Streptomyces collinus Tu 365: one gene and its partners. The protein of the gene in region 3 interacts with the protein of the main gene of each other region in a pairwise test. Links are inferred from orthologs where the notes say so. Each region holds a gene or a part of one and is shown on either strand. Other genes may lie near its edges.

What was found.
Region 1: the proteins of ndk (region 3) and B446_RS06845 interact in binary tests that used the Escherichia coli proteins (3 or more experiments, as listed by UniProt). The link is inferred for Streptomyces collinus Tu 365 from one-to-one orthologs.
Region 2: the proteins of ndk (region 3) and B446_RS16505 interact in binary tests that used the Escherichia coli proteins (3 or more experiments, as listed by UniProt). The link is inferred for Streptomyces collinus Tu 365 from one-to-one orthologs.

Annotation. Positions count from the first base shown.
Region 1 is NC_021985.1:1,654,296-1,658,686, reverse strand. Bases 762-3,692 are described here. They hold B446_RS06845 (uracil-DNA glycosylase), read left to right. Parts: upstream 762-1,850; coding sequence 1,851-2,534; downstream 2,535-3,692. Other genes in these bases: B446_RS06835 (hypothetical protein), read right to left, coding at 3,349-3,692; B446_RS06840 (hypothetical protein), read left to right, coding at 2,634-3,155; B446_RS06850 (ABC transporter substrate-binding protein), read left to right, coding at 762-1,752. In the rest of the region: more of B446_RS06850, read left to right, coding at 175-761; more of B446_RS06835, read right to left, coding at 3,693-3,813; B446_RS06830 (Gfo/Idh/MocA family protein), read left to right, coding at 4,027-4,391. UniProt on the Escherichia coli protein: Excises uracil residues from the DNA which can arise as a result of misincorporation of dUMP residues by DNA polymerase or due to deamination of cytosine.
Region 2 is NC_021985.1:3,818,986-3,823,375, forward strand. Bases 750-3,679 are described here. They hold B446_RS16505 (5-formyltetrahydrofolate cyclo-ligase), read left to right. Parts: upstream 750-1,852; coding sequence 1,853-2,506; downstream 2,507-3,679. Other genes in these bases: glp (gephyrin-like molybdotransferase Glp), read right to left, coding at 750-869; galU (UTP--glucose-1-phosphate uridylyltransferase GalU), read right to left, coding at 866-1,777; B446_RS16510 (penicillin acylase family protein), read right to left, coding at 2,583-3,679. Outside these bases: more of glp, read right to left, coding at 1-749; more of B446_RS16510, read right to left, coding at 3,680-4,390. UniProt on the Escherichia coli protein: Involved in the removal of 5-formyltetrahydrofolate.
Region 3 is NC_021985.1:3,192,234-3,196,467, reverse strand. What follows is about bases 1-2,774. They hold ndk (nucleoside-diphosphate kinase), read left to right. Parts: upstream 1-1,067; coding sequence 1,068-1,481; downstream 1,482-2,774. Other genes in these bases: B446_RS13800 (rod shape-determining protein), read left to right, coding at 1,795-2,774; B446_RS13810 (DUF4233 domain-containing protein), read left to right, coding at 642-1,004; folC (bifunctional tetrahydrofolate synthase/dihydrofolate synthase), read left to right, coding at 1-632. Outside these bases: more of B446_RS13800, read left to right, coding at 2,775-2,814; rod shape-determining protein MreC, read left to right, coding at 2,979-3,917; rod shape-determining protein MreD, read left to right, coding at 3,934-4,234. UniProt on the Escherichia coli protein: Major role in the synthesis of nucleoside triphosphates other than ATP. The ATP gamma phosphate is transferred to the NDP beta phosphate via a ping-pong mechanism, using a phosphorylated active-site intermediate.

The DNA of each region.
Region 1 (4,391 bases), 1.5 Mb from region 3 along the record:
GCGCCGTTTCCCAGCGGAACGGCGCCCGAAACGCGCCTCAGGGAGCGCTCGGTGGAATGACAACGTAGTCATAGTTCAATCGATCAAGAAGTCCTGTTCCGGAGGAGGTTCGGGGAGCCAGACGCTGCGGTATGGTCTGCCGACCCTTGGTATGGCAGATCGAGGAGCGTGCGCGTGTTCAACCGGAACCGATTCCTGCGGAGAGTCGCGGCGATCGCGTCCATATCCCTGGTGGCCGGCTGCAGTCTGCTGTCCAACGGCGATCCCAACAGCAAAGGCCCGATCGTCGTGGGAACCACCAGCGCGCCGAGCACGCTGGACCCGGCCGGGGCCTGGGACGGGTCCTGGGAGCTGTACCGGAACATCTTCCAGACGCTCCTCGCCTACCCGAACGGTGCCACCACCCCGCAGCCGGACGCGGCCGAGAGCTGCTCGTTCACCGACAACGCCAGCCGCACCTACCGCTGCAAGCTGCGCGCGGGCATGAAGTTCGCCGACGGCGACGCGCTGAACGCCCAGGCCGTCCAGCACTCCATCGACCGCATCCGCACCATCAACGCGCCCGGCGGCCCCGCGGGACTCCTCGGCAGCCTGGACAAGGTCGAGGCGGTCGGCGACCTCGAGGTGGTCTTCCACCTCAACCAGTCCGACGCCACCTTCCCGTTCGTGCTGGCCACTCCGGCCATGTCGATCGTCGACCCCGACGACTACCCCTCCGACTCCCTGCGCAAGGACGGCACGGTCTTCGGTTCCGGGCCCTACAAGCTGGAGTCCTACGAGGAGGAGAAGCAGGCCGTCCTGGTCCGCAACGACCGGTACCGCGGCTTCGCCGACCGGCAGAACGACGCGGTGACGATCCGCTACTTCCACGACTCGTCCAGCATGGTCAAGGCGCTGCGCGACAAGCAGATCGACGTCACCTACCGAGGTCTGGCCGCCGACGACATCATCGATCTCCAGCGACAGGGCAATTCGGACCTCCAGCTCTTCGACGGCGCGGGCACCGACATCAGCTACCTGGTGTTCAACCCGAAGGACTCCTGGGCCAAGCAGCCCGCCGTCCGCAAGGCCGTCGCCCAGGTCGTCGACCGCGGAGCGATCGCGCACAAGGTCTACAAGGACACCGTGGACCCGCTCTACTCCATGGTCCCCAAGGGTCTGACCGCGCACACCACGTCGTTCTTCGACGACTTCGGCGACCCGAGCGTCGCCAAGGCCCGCCGGATCCTGTCCGACGCGGGCATCACCCAGCGCGTGCCGCTCACGTTCTGGTACACCACCGACCGCTACGGCTCCGAGACGGGCGTGATGTTCCAGGAGCTGAAGCGGCAGCTGGAGGCCTCCGGCCTGTTCAGCATCACCCTCAAGAGCCGCCCCTGGAAGACCTACGTGGTCGGCTACCAGAAGGGCGAGTACCCGGTGTTCGGCCGCGGCTGGTTCCCGGACTTCCCCGACGCCGACAACTTCATCGCCCCGTTCGTCGGCGACCACAACGCCCTCGGCACGCCCTACCCGTCCAAGCAGATCACCTCGGTGCTGCTGCCCCGTTCGCGCGCCCAGAGCAACCGCGCCAAGGTGGTGAAGGACCTGGAGGCGGCCCAGCAGCTCATGGTGAACGACGCCCGGCTGATCCCGCTGTGGCAGGGCCGGCAGTACGTGGCGGCCAGCGACGACATCTCCGGTGGTGAGCAGGCCCTCGACCCGTCGACGATCATGATGATGTGGGCGCTGCACCGCAAGACGAGCTGGTGATCCGGCCTCGCGGCAACGGTTGTCAGTGGTCGCCTGTAGGTTCGGAGAACTGGAAGTGACCGCACGCCGTAGTTGATCCACATCGTGAGGACGTTGACGTGACCGACATCGCCATGCTGCCCGAGTCCTGGCGCGGGGTTCTGGGTGACGAACTGCAGCAGCCCTACTTCAAGGAGCTGACCGAGTTCGTCGAGGAGGAGCGGGCGAAGGGCCCCGTCTACCCGCCGCGCGAGGAGGTCTTCGCCGCGCTGGACGCGACGCCGTACGAGCAGGTCAAGGTCCTCGTGCTGGGCCAGGACCCGTACCACGGCGCGGGCCAGGGCCACGGCCTGTGCTTCTCCGTCCGCCCGGGCGTGCGGACGCCGCCCTCGCTGCGGAACATCTACAAGGAGATGAAGGAGGAGCTGGGCCTGCCCGTCCCGGACAACGGCTATCTGATGCCGTGGGCCCGGCAGGGCGTGCTGCTGCTCAACGCGGTCCTCACCGTCCGGGAGGGCGAGGCCAACTCGCACAAGGGCAAGGGCTGGGAGAAGTTCACCGACGCCGTCATCCGCGCGGTGGCCTCGCGGCCCGACCCGGCGGTCTTCGTGCTGTGGGGCAACTACGCGCAGAAGAAGCTCCCGCTGATCGACGAGAGCCGGCACGTCGTGGTCAAGGGCGCGCACCCCTCGCCGCTGTCCGCGAAGAAGTTCTTCGGCTCCCGGCCGTTCACCCGGATCAACGAGGCGGTGGCCCTGCAGGGGCACGAGGCCATCGACTGGCGCATCCCCGACCTGGGCTGACCCGCGCCCACGGGGCCGCCTGCCGGGGATTCTCCGCGCCGCCGGTTAGCGTCGGGGCAGACGGCTGAGCAGACGGCCGACGACGGCCCGGAGGACGTGGTGGCGGAGCGACAGGAGCAGGCGGCACCGGACGCCGTGCTGACGCGGATCGGGCAGGTCGTGATGCTGCATCACGGCGGCGACCGTGAGGAGGCCCGGCACCGCTTCCTCCAGCTGTGGGCGGAGATCGGCGAGCACGGGGCCGCGCTGCACCGCTGCACCCTGGCCCACTACCTGGCCGACACCCAGGACGACCCGTCCGACGAACTGGCCTGGGACCTGCGGGCGTTGTCGGCGGCGGAGGAGCTGGCGGGCGACCGCTCGGCCGGTGACCCGCCGAGCGTCCGCGCCTTCCTGCCCTCCCTGCACCTCAACCTGGCCGCCGACTACGCCAAACTGGGCCGCGCCGAAGCCGCCCACAGCCATCTGCGCCGGGCCCGCCACGCCGCCGGTTCCCTCTCCGACGACGGCTACGGCGACGGAGTCTGGGCGGCGATCAGCCGCCTCGAATCCCGCCTGGGCGAGGACGACTCCCCGGGCGGCGACCACTGGAGCCCACCCCGCCAACGCCCCACCACCTGAACCGGGGCGCGGTGCGGCTTCACCGCTTGCCACGGCTGCACCCGCGACCGGCGGGTGAAGCCGCCGCGCCCCTCAGCCGGAGCCGCCGCGCCTGCGGCCTCGGCTGATGCCCCGCGCTCCTCGGCCCATCAGGCGAGGGTCCTGCACCGCTCGCAGGCGGCGGGGGTTCGTGGTCGTGTCCCCGCAGGCGCGGTCAACGGCCGTACGTCCGTTCGCAGATCACCGACTCCGGGCTGTCGCCGCGCCAGCCGCCGTACTTGCGGCCGAGGGCGCAGAGTTCCTCGGCGCCGCGTGCCGGGCGGGGCAGGGCCGGGGGGTCGGCCGGGCGCCGGTGTGCGGGTTCCGGGTGTGGCCGCGGGAGGGCGGGTGGCGCCGGCGGGCGGTGCGCGGCCGGTGGCGCGGGCTCCGCCCGGTGCGGGGCGGCCGGTGCGGTGCGGTGCGGGTGTCCGGACGGGCCGGCCATCTCCAGGGCCTCGCGGGCCGGTGCCTGCACCACCCGCGGCTGCGCGCTGCCGTCGGGCTGGGCCGCCGTGAGCCGCGAAGGCGCCGTGTCCGGCAGTGGTCCGGGGGTCGCCGGGCGCTGTACCGTCACACAGCCGGACAGGGCCGAGACGGCCACGGTGACCAGGAGCGCTGCGGTCGTCGTCGTTCGATGCACCCGGCAACTGTGCTGGTTCGGCGCCCCCCTTGGCACCGCGCACCGTACGCGGATGCCCCCGCACGGGTGATCTCCTGCCCCTAACGAAGGGCCCTGCCGCCCGGAAGGTGACGTTCCGGGTGCCGATGGCGCCGGGCTTCGGCGGCTTGTCCGGACGGCGGTCCCCGTATGCTGCCGGGGGAGTACGCGCACGCGAGCGGCAGGGGAGAGCACGTGAAGGTCGGCTGCATCGGACTCGGGGACATCGCGCAGAAGGCCTATCTGCCGGTGCTGGCCACCCAGCCGGGGATCGACCTGCACCTCCAGACCCGGACGCCCGCCACGCTGGAGCGGGTCGCGGACACGCTGCACCTGCCCGCGGGGCAGCGGCACACGAGCCTGGACGCGCTGCTGGACGCCGGTCTCGACGCCGCCTTCGTGCACGCGCCCACCGCCGTCCACCCGGAGATCGTCACGCGGCTGCTTCAGGCGGGCGTACCCACGTACGTCGACAAGCCGCTCGCCTACGAACTCGCCGACTCCGAGCGTCTGGTGACCCTGGCCGAGGAGCGCGGGGTGACGCTGTTCGTCGGCTTCAA
Region 2 (4,390 bases), 630 kb from region 3 along the record:
ACGTCGTACGCCCCGACGCTGACCCCGCCGGTGGTGACGAGCAGGTCGGCGCGGATGAGCTGGTCCTCGACGGTGGACCGGAGGATGTCGGCGTCGTCGGCGACGGCGCCCACCCGGTAGGCGATGGCGCCCGCGTCCCGCGCGGCGGCGGTGAGGGCGAAGCTGTTGGAGTCGTAGATCTGGCCGTGGGCCAGTTCCTCGCCGGGCTGGACGAGCTCGCTGCCGGTGGACAGGACGACCACGCGCGGGCGCGGCCGCACCCGGACGGTGCCCCGGCCGATGGCGGCGAGCAGGGCGATCTGCGGCGGGCCGAGGATCGTCCCGGCCTCCAGGGCGAGGTCACCGGCCTTCACGTCGCCGCCCTTGGCGCGCACGTGCGCGCGTGCCTCGGCGGGGCGGTGCACGCGCACCTGCCCCTCGGAGCCCTCGGGGGCCAGGCTGCGCGCCCGCATCCCGTTCACCGGTCCCTCGCCGAGCCCGCCGTCGGTCCATTCGACGGGGACGACGGCCTCGGCGCCGGGCGGCAGCGGGGCGCCGGTCATGATGCGGGCCGCCTGGCCGGGGCCGACCCGCACCGGGTCGGCCGCGCCCGCCGCGACGTCCCCGACGACCTCCAGGACGGCCGGGAACTCCTCACTCGCGCCCGACACGTCCGCGACCCGCACCGCGTAACCGTCCATGGAGCTGTTGTCGAACGGCGGCAGGGAGACCGGCACCGTGACGTCGTCGACCAGGACGCAGCCCAGGGCGTCGAGCAGGTGCAGCTCGATGGGTTCGAGGGGACGGACGGTGGTGAGGATGTCGTCCAGGTGCTCGTCCACCGACCAGAGGTGGTCCGGGTCGTCGGGACGGGTCGCGGCGCTGCTCAACGTTGCTGCATCTCCTCGGCTACGTAACTGCGGAGCCAGGCCCGGAAGTCCGGGCCCAGGTCTTCACGTTCGCACGCCAGTCTGACAATGGCACGCAGGTAGTCGCCACGGTCGCCGGTGTCATAACGGCGGCCCTTGAAGACGACGCCGTGCACCGGGCCGCCGACCTTCTCGTCCTCGGTGAGCTGCTGGAGGGCGTCGGTGAGCTGGATCTCGCCGCCGCGTCCCGGCTCGGTCTTGCGCAGTATGTCGAAGATGTGCGGGTCGAGGACGTAACGGCCGATGACGGCGTAGCCGGACGGCGCGTCGGCCGGGTCGGGCTTCTCGACCAGGCCGGTCACCCGGACCACGTCGCCCTCGGCGGTGGCCTCCACGGCGGCGCAGCCGTAGAGGTGGATCTGCTCGGGGGCGACCTCCATGAGGGCGATCACACTGCCGCCGTGCCGCTCCTGGATCTCGATCATGCGCTGCAGCAGCGGGTCGCGCGGGTCGATCAGGTCGTCGCCCAGGAGGACGGCGAAGGGCTCCTGGCCGACGTGCGGGGCGGCGCACAGGACGGCGTGGCCGAGGCCCCTGGGATCGCCCTGGCGCACGTAGTGCATCGTGGCCAGGTCGCTGGACTCCTGCACCTTCGCGAGCCGCTCGGCGTCGCCCTTCTTCCCGAGCGCCGACTCCAGCTCGTAGTTGCGGTCGAAGTGGTCCTCCAGGGGACGCTTGTTGCGTCCGGTGATCATGAGGACGTCGTCGAGCCCCGCCGACACGGCCTCCTCGACCACGTACTGGATCGCCGGCTTGTCCACGACCGGCAGCATCTCCTTGGGAGTGGCCTTGGTGGCCGGCAGGAACCGGGTGCCGAGGCCTGCTGCGGGAATGACAGCCTTGCTGATCCTGGGGTGCGACTGAGTCATGCCCGAACCTTAACCGGTGCCTTTGCGCGGAATGTGTGGCTCCGGTTATTTGACTCTCATATGAGCACATTGAGCATGAGCACATCGAGAAAGGCACGAGAACGACCAGTGGAACACGACGGACGCACCGACGAGCCTGACAAGCGCACGTTGCGGCGGGAGTTCTTGGCGGTGAGGAACAGGTTGACGCCGGATGTCGTCCGGGAGGCGGGCGGCACGCTGGCCGGACACGCCCTGGAGCTGCCCGAACTCGCGGGCGCCCGCACGGTGGCGGCCTACGTCTCGGTCGGGTCCGAGCCCGGCACGGCCGCGCTGCTGGACGCGCTGCGCGCGCGGGGCGTCCGCGTCCTGCTCCCCGCGCTGCTGCCCGACAACGACCTGGACTGGGGCGAGTACGCCGGTGCGGGCTCGCTCACGCGGATTCAACATGGCGGAAAGATGGCCCTGTTCGAACCCTCGGGCGAGCGGCTCGGACCGGACGCGGTGACCGCGGCCGACGCGGTCCTGCTGCCCGGGCTCGCGGTGGACGCGCGCGGGATGCGCCTGGGGCGCGGCGGCGGGTCGTACGACCGGGTGCTCGCCCGTCTGGAGCGCGCGGGCGCCCGCCCCGCCCTGGTGGTGCTGCTCTACGACACGGAGGTCGTCGCGCGCGTGCCGGCGGAGCCGCACGACCGGCCGGTGCACGCGGTGGTGACCCCGTCGGGCGTGCGCCGCTTCCCCGGCGCCTGATCCGGCCGGTACGCCGACGGCGGGGGCCGCCACGCGCGCGCGTGGCGGCCCCCGCCGTCGATGTGGCGCCCTCGGCTCACGGTTTGAGGACGAGGGTGTCGCTCGTGCTCCCGTCGACCGCCTTGTCCGTGAACGACCAGGGCAGCAGCTCGCCCTTGGCCCACTTGCCGGTCTGGTCGACGTAGTGGGCGCTGTAGGCGTGCCCGGAGGCGCCGGTCAGGTTGATCCACCGGGACTTGTCGAGGTCCTTGAGGTTGACCACCATCCGCATGGACGGCACCCAGACCACGCCGTAACCGCCGGCCGCGTTCCAGCCGGAGGCGTTGACGGTCGCCTCGCCGCCGCTGAGCTTCCAGGGGCCGCGGTTGAGGACGTACTGCAGGAATCCGGGGCCCTCGGTGCCGAGCGTCTGGTTCTTCAGGAACAGGCGGTGCAGCCGGCCCCAGCTCCAGGAGTCGATGTCCTTGCCGAGCTTGGCGGTCAGCTCCCAGCGGGCGTCGACCATGGCGCGCTCGAAGAGCTGGTCCATGTTGTCGGCCTTCTTGCGGTCACCCGCCCCCGCCGGGGTCTTCCACCAGTCGCTGTCCGGCTTCTCCATGAGGGTGCGGACCACCTCGAACCAGCGGTCGCCGCCGTCCGGCTGGGCCTGGTCGGCGTCGCGCTCGCCGCACTCGCGCACCTTGCTGTCGTCGTCGACCGGACCGGTGCTGTCGATCTTGTCGACCCACAGGCACTGGCCCTTGACCCGCAGCTCCTTGGGCAGCTTGTTGCCGAAGGCGAGCTTGAGGATGTTGCGCCAGACCGCGTTGAAGTAGGCGGCCGCGGCGGAGTCGGCGTCCTGGGTGTAGTCCCAGCCCTCCAGGAGCTTCTGCGCCTGGCGGACGTCCTTGTCGTCGACGTTGATCTTCAGCAGCCTGGGCACGAGCAGCTTGGCGATGTCGCTGCTGTTGTCCAGCTGCATCTGGCGCATGTCCTCGGTGGAGATCTTGCCGCCGTCCTTGATCTTCGACTCGATCAGGTCGGTGATGCGCTGGCTGCGGGTGCCGTAGCCCCAGTCCGTGGTGAGCGTGTACGGGTACTTGTCCGGGTCGACCACGGCCTGGTTGGCGGTGACGATGTAGCCGCGCGCGGGGTCGTACTCGTAGGGCAGCTCGTTCTTCTTGATGAAGCCGGTCCAGCGGTACTTGGAGTCCCAGCCGGGAGCCGGGATCGAGCCGTCGTCCGCCGAGGAGCGCGTGGGGATCTTCCCGGGCAGGGTGTAGCCGATGTGCCCCGCGGTGTCGGCGTAGACGAGGTTCTGCGAGGGCACGTCGAACAGGGCGGCGGCGGAGCGGAAGTCGCTCCAGCCGGCTGCCTTGTCGAGGGCGAACACCGCGTCCATGGAGGTGCCCGGGTCGAGCGCCGTCCACCTCAGGGCGATGCCGTAGCCGTCGCCGCGGTCGGGTGCGGCCGTGTTGACCGTGGCCTTCCTGCCGACCTGGACGAGTTCGTCGTCGCGGTCGGACAGCAGCGGCATCCCGTCGGCGGTCTGGCGCACGACGATGGTCTTGGACTTGCCCCCGGCGACCTTGATGGTCTCCTGCCGGTTCTTGAAGGGCCGCACCTTGCCGTCGTACTGGTAGCCGTTGGCGGTGACCTTCTCCAGGTAGAGGTCGGTGACGTCCACCCCGGAGTTGGTCATGCCCCACGCGATGTCGGCGTTGTGGCCGATGATCACACCGGGCATCCCGGCGAAGGTGTAGCCGGCGACGTCGTACTGGCACTTGCTGGAGACGGTGCGGCAGTGCAGGCCCATCTGGTACCAGACGGACGGCAGCGACGCCGACAGGTGCGGGTCGTTGGCGAGCAGCGGCTTCTTGGTGATCGTGTACTTGCCGGAGACGA
Region 3 (4,234 bases):
TCGCGGTCGGCGGCCAGCTGCTCACCCTGCGCGGCCTGGGCGGCGAGTACACCGAGGTGTACCTGCCCCTGCACGGCGCCCACCAGGCGCACAACGCGGCCGTGGCGCTCGCCGCCGTCGAGGCGTTCTTCGGCGTCGGCGCCCAGCGCGCCGAGCCGCTGGACATCGACACCGTGCGCAAGGCCTTCGCCGCGGTCTCCTCGCCGGGCCGGCTGGAGGTCGTCCGGCGCTCTCCCACCGTCGTCCTCGACGCCGCCCACAACCCGGCGGGCGCCGAGGCCACCGCCGAGGCCGTGCGGGAGGCGTTCGACTTCACCCGGCTGATCGGCGTGGTCGGGGCGAGCGCCGACAAGAACGTACGGGGACTGCTGGAGGCCTTCGAGCCGATCTTCGCCGAGGTCGTCGTCACCCAGAACTCCACCCACCGCGCCATGGACGCGGACGAGCTGGCCGCGATCGCCGTCGAGGTCTTCGGCGAGGAGCGCGTCCAGGTCGAGCCGCGGCTGCCCGAGGCCCTGGAGGCGGCGATCACGCTGGCCGAGGAGGAGGGCGAGTTCGCGGGCGGTGGCGTCCTGGTCACCGGTTCCGTCATCACCGTGGGCGAGGCTCGCCTGCTGCTCGGGAAGGGCTGAGGTGCCGTCGTGCGTACGCTCTGTTCATCGACCCTGATCGGCGAGTTCTTCGTCATCGGCTTCGCCGCCCTGGTGGCCATGAAGGACCCCGGCCTGGCGGTGTCGACCGTGTGGCTGGTCAGCGGGATCGCCATGGTCCTGTGCGTGCTGCTGTGCGGCATGGTGACCCGCCCCGGCGGCGTCGCCCTCGGCTGGGCCCTCCAGCTCGCCCTGGTCGCCTCCGGTGTCTTCGTGCCGACCATGTACTTCATGGGCGCGGTGTTCGCCGCCCTGTGGTGGGCGTCGGTGCACTTCGGCCGAAAGGTGGACGAGGCGAAGGCCAGGTTCGCGGCCCAGGCGGAAGCACCCTCCACTACACCTGACGCTGTGTGACGGGCGGCCCGACACGCCCTGTAACCTCGTCCCACCGCACACGTCAGTAGTAAGGAGCCCTCCGTGAGCCAGCGCACCCTCGTCCTGCTCAAGCCCGACGCCGTCCGTCGGGGCCTGACCGGCGAGATCATCAGCCGTATCGAGCGCAAGGCGGGCTGGCGGATCACCGCGCTGGAGCTGCGCACCCTGGACCAGGACACCCTGGAGCAGCACTACGGCGAGCACAAGGGCAAGCCCTTCTACGAGCCGCTGGTGGAGTTCATGGCCTCCGGCCCGGTCGTCGCGCTGATCGTGGAGGGCGAGCGGGTCATCGAGGGTCTGCGCGCGCTGGCCGGCCCGACCGATCCGATCGCCGCCGCGCCCGGCTCCATCCGGGGGGACTACGGCGTGATCGTCCGCGAGAACCTGATCCACGCCTCCGACTCCGAGGAGTCCGCCGAGCGTGAGGTGAAGATCTTCTTCCCGGGCCGTGCCTGAGGCGCGCCGGACGGAATTTTCCAAGAATTTTCTGAGTGAGCGTCAGCTCGCCCTCGGGTGTCTGACCTGGGACGGCCGTACGTTTTCGGCCGTCCCTCGGCATATGCGTTGCCGATCGGGGGAACGCGTGCCCCCGATGGCCCGTCTCCGAAGGCGAGGCGCCACGCCATCTGCTGACAATGGCGGAGACCCTCGCGCAGTGTTCGCGCAGGCGCGTTTACGATAGAAGCCTTCACGTCACAGCACCCGCCTCGCCGACCTGATATGCCCTCAAAAGCTCAGGAAGGCCAGATGAATCCGGATGGGGAACTCAATGTCGTTCATCGGCCGTGACATGGCTGTCGACCTCGGGACCGCCAACACGCTGGTGTACGTCAGGGGCCGCGGAATCGTTCTCAACGAGCCCTCCGTCGTCGCGATCAACACCAACACGGGCGGCATTCTCGCGGTCGGTGCGGAAGCGAAGAAGATGATCGGCCGGACGCCCGGGAACATCGTCGCCGTACGCCCGCTGAAGGACGGCGTGATCGCCGACTTCGAGATCACCGAGCGGATGCTGCGCTACTTCATCCTGAAGATCCATAAGCGTCGGTATCTGGCCAGGCCGCGCGTGGTCGTCTGTGTGCCCTCGGGCATCACCGGCGTCGAGCGCCGCGCCGTGATCGAGGCGTCCTCCCAGGCGGGCGCGCGCCAGGTGCACATCATCGAGGAGCCCATGGCCGCGGCCATCGGCTCCGGCCTGCCGGTCCACGAGGCCACCGGCAACATGGTGGTGGACATCGGCGGCGGCACCACCGAGGTCGCGGTCATCTCGCTCGGCGGCATCGTCACCGCCCAGTCCATCCGCGTCGCCGGCGACGAACTGGACAACGCGATCATCCAGTACATCAAGAAGGAGTACAGCCTCCTGCTGGGTGAGCGCACCGCCGAACAGATCAAGATCACGATCGGCTCGGCGTACGACCTCGACTCCGACGAGCACACCGAGGTCCGCGGCCGGGACCTGGTCTCCGGCCTGCCGAAGACCGTCGTCATCTCGGCCGCCGAGGTGCGCAAGGCGATCGAGGAGCCGGTCAACGCCATCGTCGACGCCGTCAAGACGACCCTCGACAAGTGCCCGCCGGAGCTGTCCGGCGACATCATGGACAGGGGAATCGTTCTGACCGGCGGCGGAGCTCTGCTGCGCGGCCTGGACGAGCGGTTGCGGCGCGAGACCGGCATGCCGATCCACATCGCCGAGGATCCGCTGGACAGCGTGGCGCTCGGATCGGGCAAGTGCGTCGAGGAGTTCGAGGCGCTCCAGCAGGTCCTGGACGCCCAGCCCCGCAGATGACGTGACACGCCGATTCCGCCGTACGAGACGTTCTCCTCTCGTGCGGCGGATCGTCGCTATCGAGGCATAAGCTCCCCCCACATGGGCCCCTTCGGTCGGCGCTCCCCGAGCGGCGCCTCAAGGGGTCCCCGAATTCCTATCGAGGAAGGGCACGGCCGCCGCACGTGAGGGACACCAAAGAGAGCCGGCTGCTCCTGGTCCTGCTGATCGCCATCGCGTTCGCGCTGATCACGGTGGACATCCGAGGAGGCCGGAACTCACCGGTCGACGGCGCCCGGCACGCCGCGGCCGCGGCGTTCGGCCCCATCGAGAACGGCATGTCCTCGGCGGTCGACCCCGTCGGCAACGCCGTCTCCGCCGTCCGCGACTCCGGCAGCCGCCACGACCGGCTCGCCGCGCTGGAACGCGAGAACGCGGCCCTCAAGGCGAAGCTCGGCAGCGACGACCGCAACCGCAGCCGCCTGGGGCAGCTCGACAAGATGCTGAAGCTCGCCGGCGAGGGCCAGTACGGCATCAAGGGCGCCCAGGTCATCGCCATAGGGTCGGCGCAGGGCTTCTCCTGGACCATCACCATCGACGCCGGCGCGAGCGACGGCATCCGGCGCGACATGACCGTCCTGAACGGCGACGGTCTCGTCGGCCGGGTCACCACCGTCGGCCCCGACACCTCCACCGTCCTGCTCGCCAACGACCCCGACTTCACCGTCGGCACCCGTATGGAGAACGGCGACGAACTCGGCTTCGCCTCCGGACAGGGCGACCGCCCGCTGCGCGTGGAACTCCTCAACGGCAAGGCGGAGGTGAAGAAGGGCGACCGCCTCGTCACCTTCGGCTCGCAGGCCGACAAGCCCTTCGTACCCGGCGTCCCGGTCGGCGTGGTCTCCCGCGTCGACCCCTCCGGCGGCGGCCTCACCCGCACGCTCTACGTCACCCCGTACGTCGGCTTCACCAAGCTCGACATCGTCGGCGTGGTCGTGGCGGCCCCGAAGAAGGACCCCCGCGACGAGGTCCTGCCGGCCAAACCCAAGCCGACCCCGACGCCGACGGTGACCGTCACGGTCACCCCCTCGGCGGACGCACCCGCAGACGGCCAGCAGCAGTAGGAGCTGAGTTTTCTTCATGCGTGTCAACCGGATCCTGCTCTCCACCGCCCTGGTCGTCGTCGCCCTGGTCGTCCAGGTCAGCGTCCTCGCCCGGCTGCACCTGCCGGGCGCCGTCCCCGACCTGCTGCTGCTCACCGTCCTCGGCCTCGCCATGGTGTACGGCCATGTGGGCGGCGCCCTCGTCGGCTTCGGCGCCGGACTGCTCGCCGACCTCGCCCCGCCCGCCGACCACGCGGCCGGCCGCTACGCCCTCGTGCTGTGCGTCACCGGCTACTTCGCCGGACTCATCAGGCCCGAGAACGGCCGCCTGAAGTCGG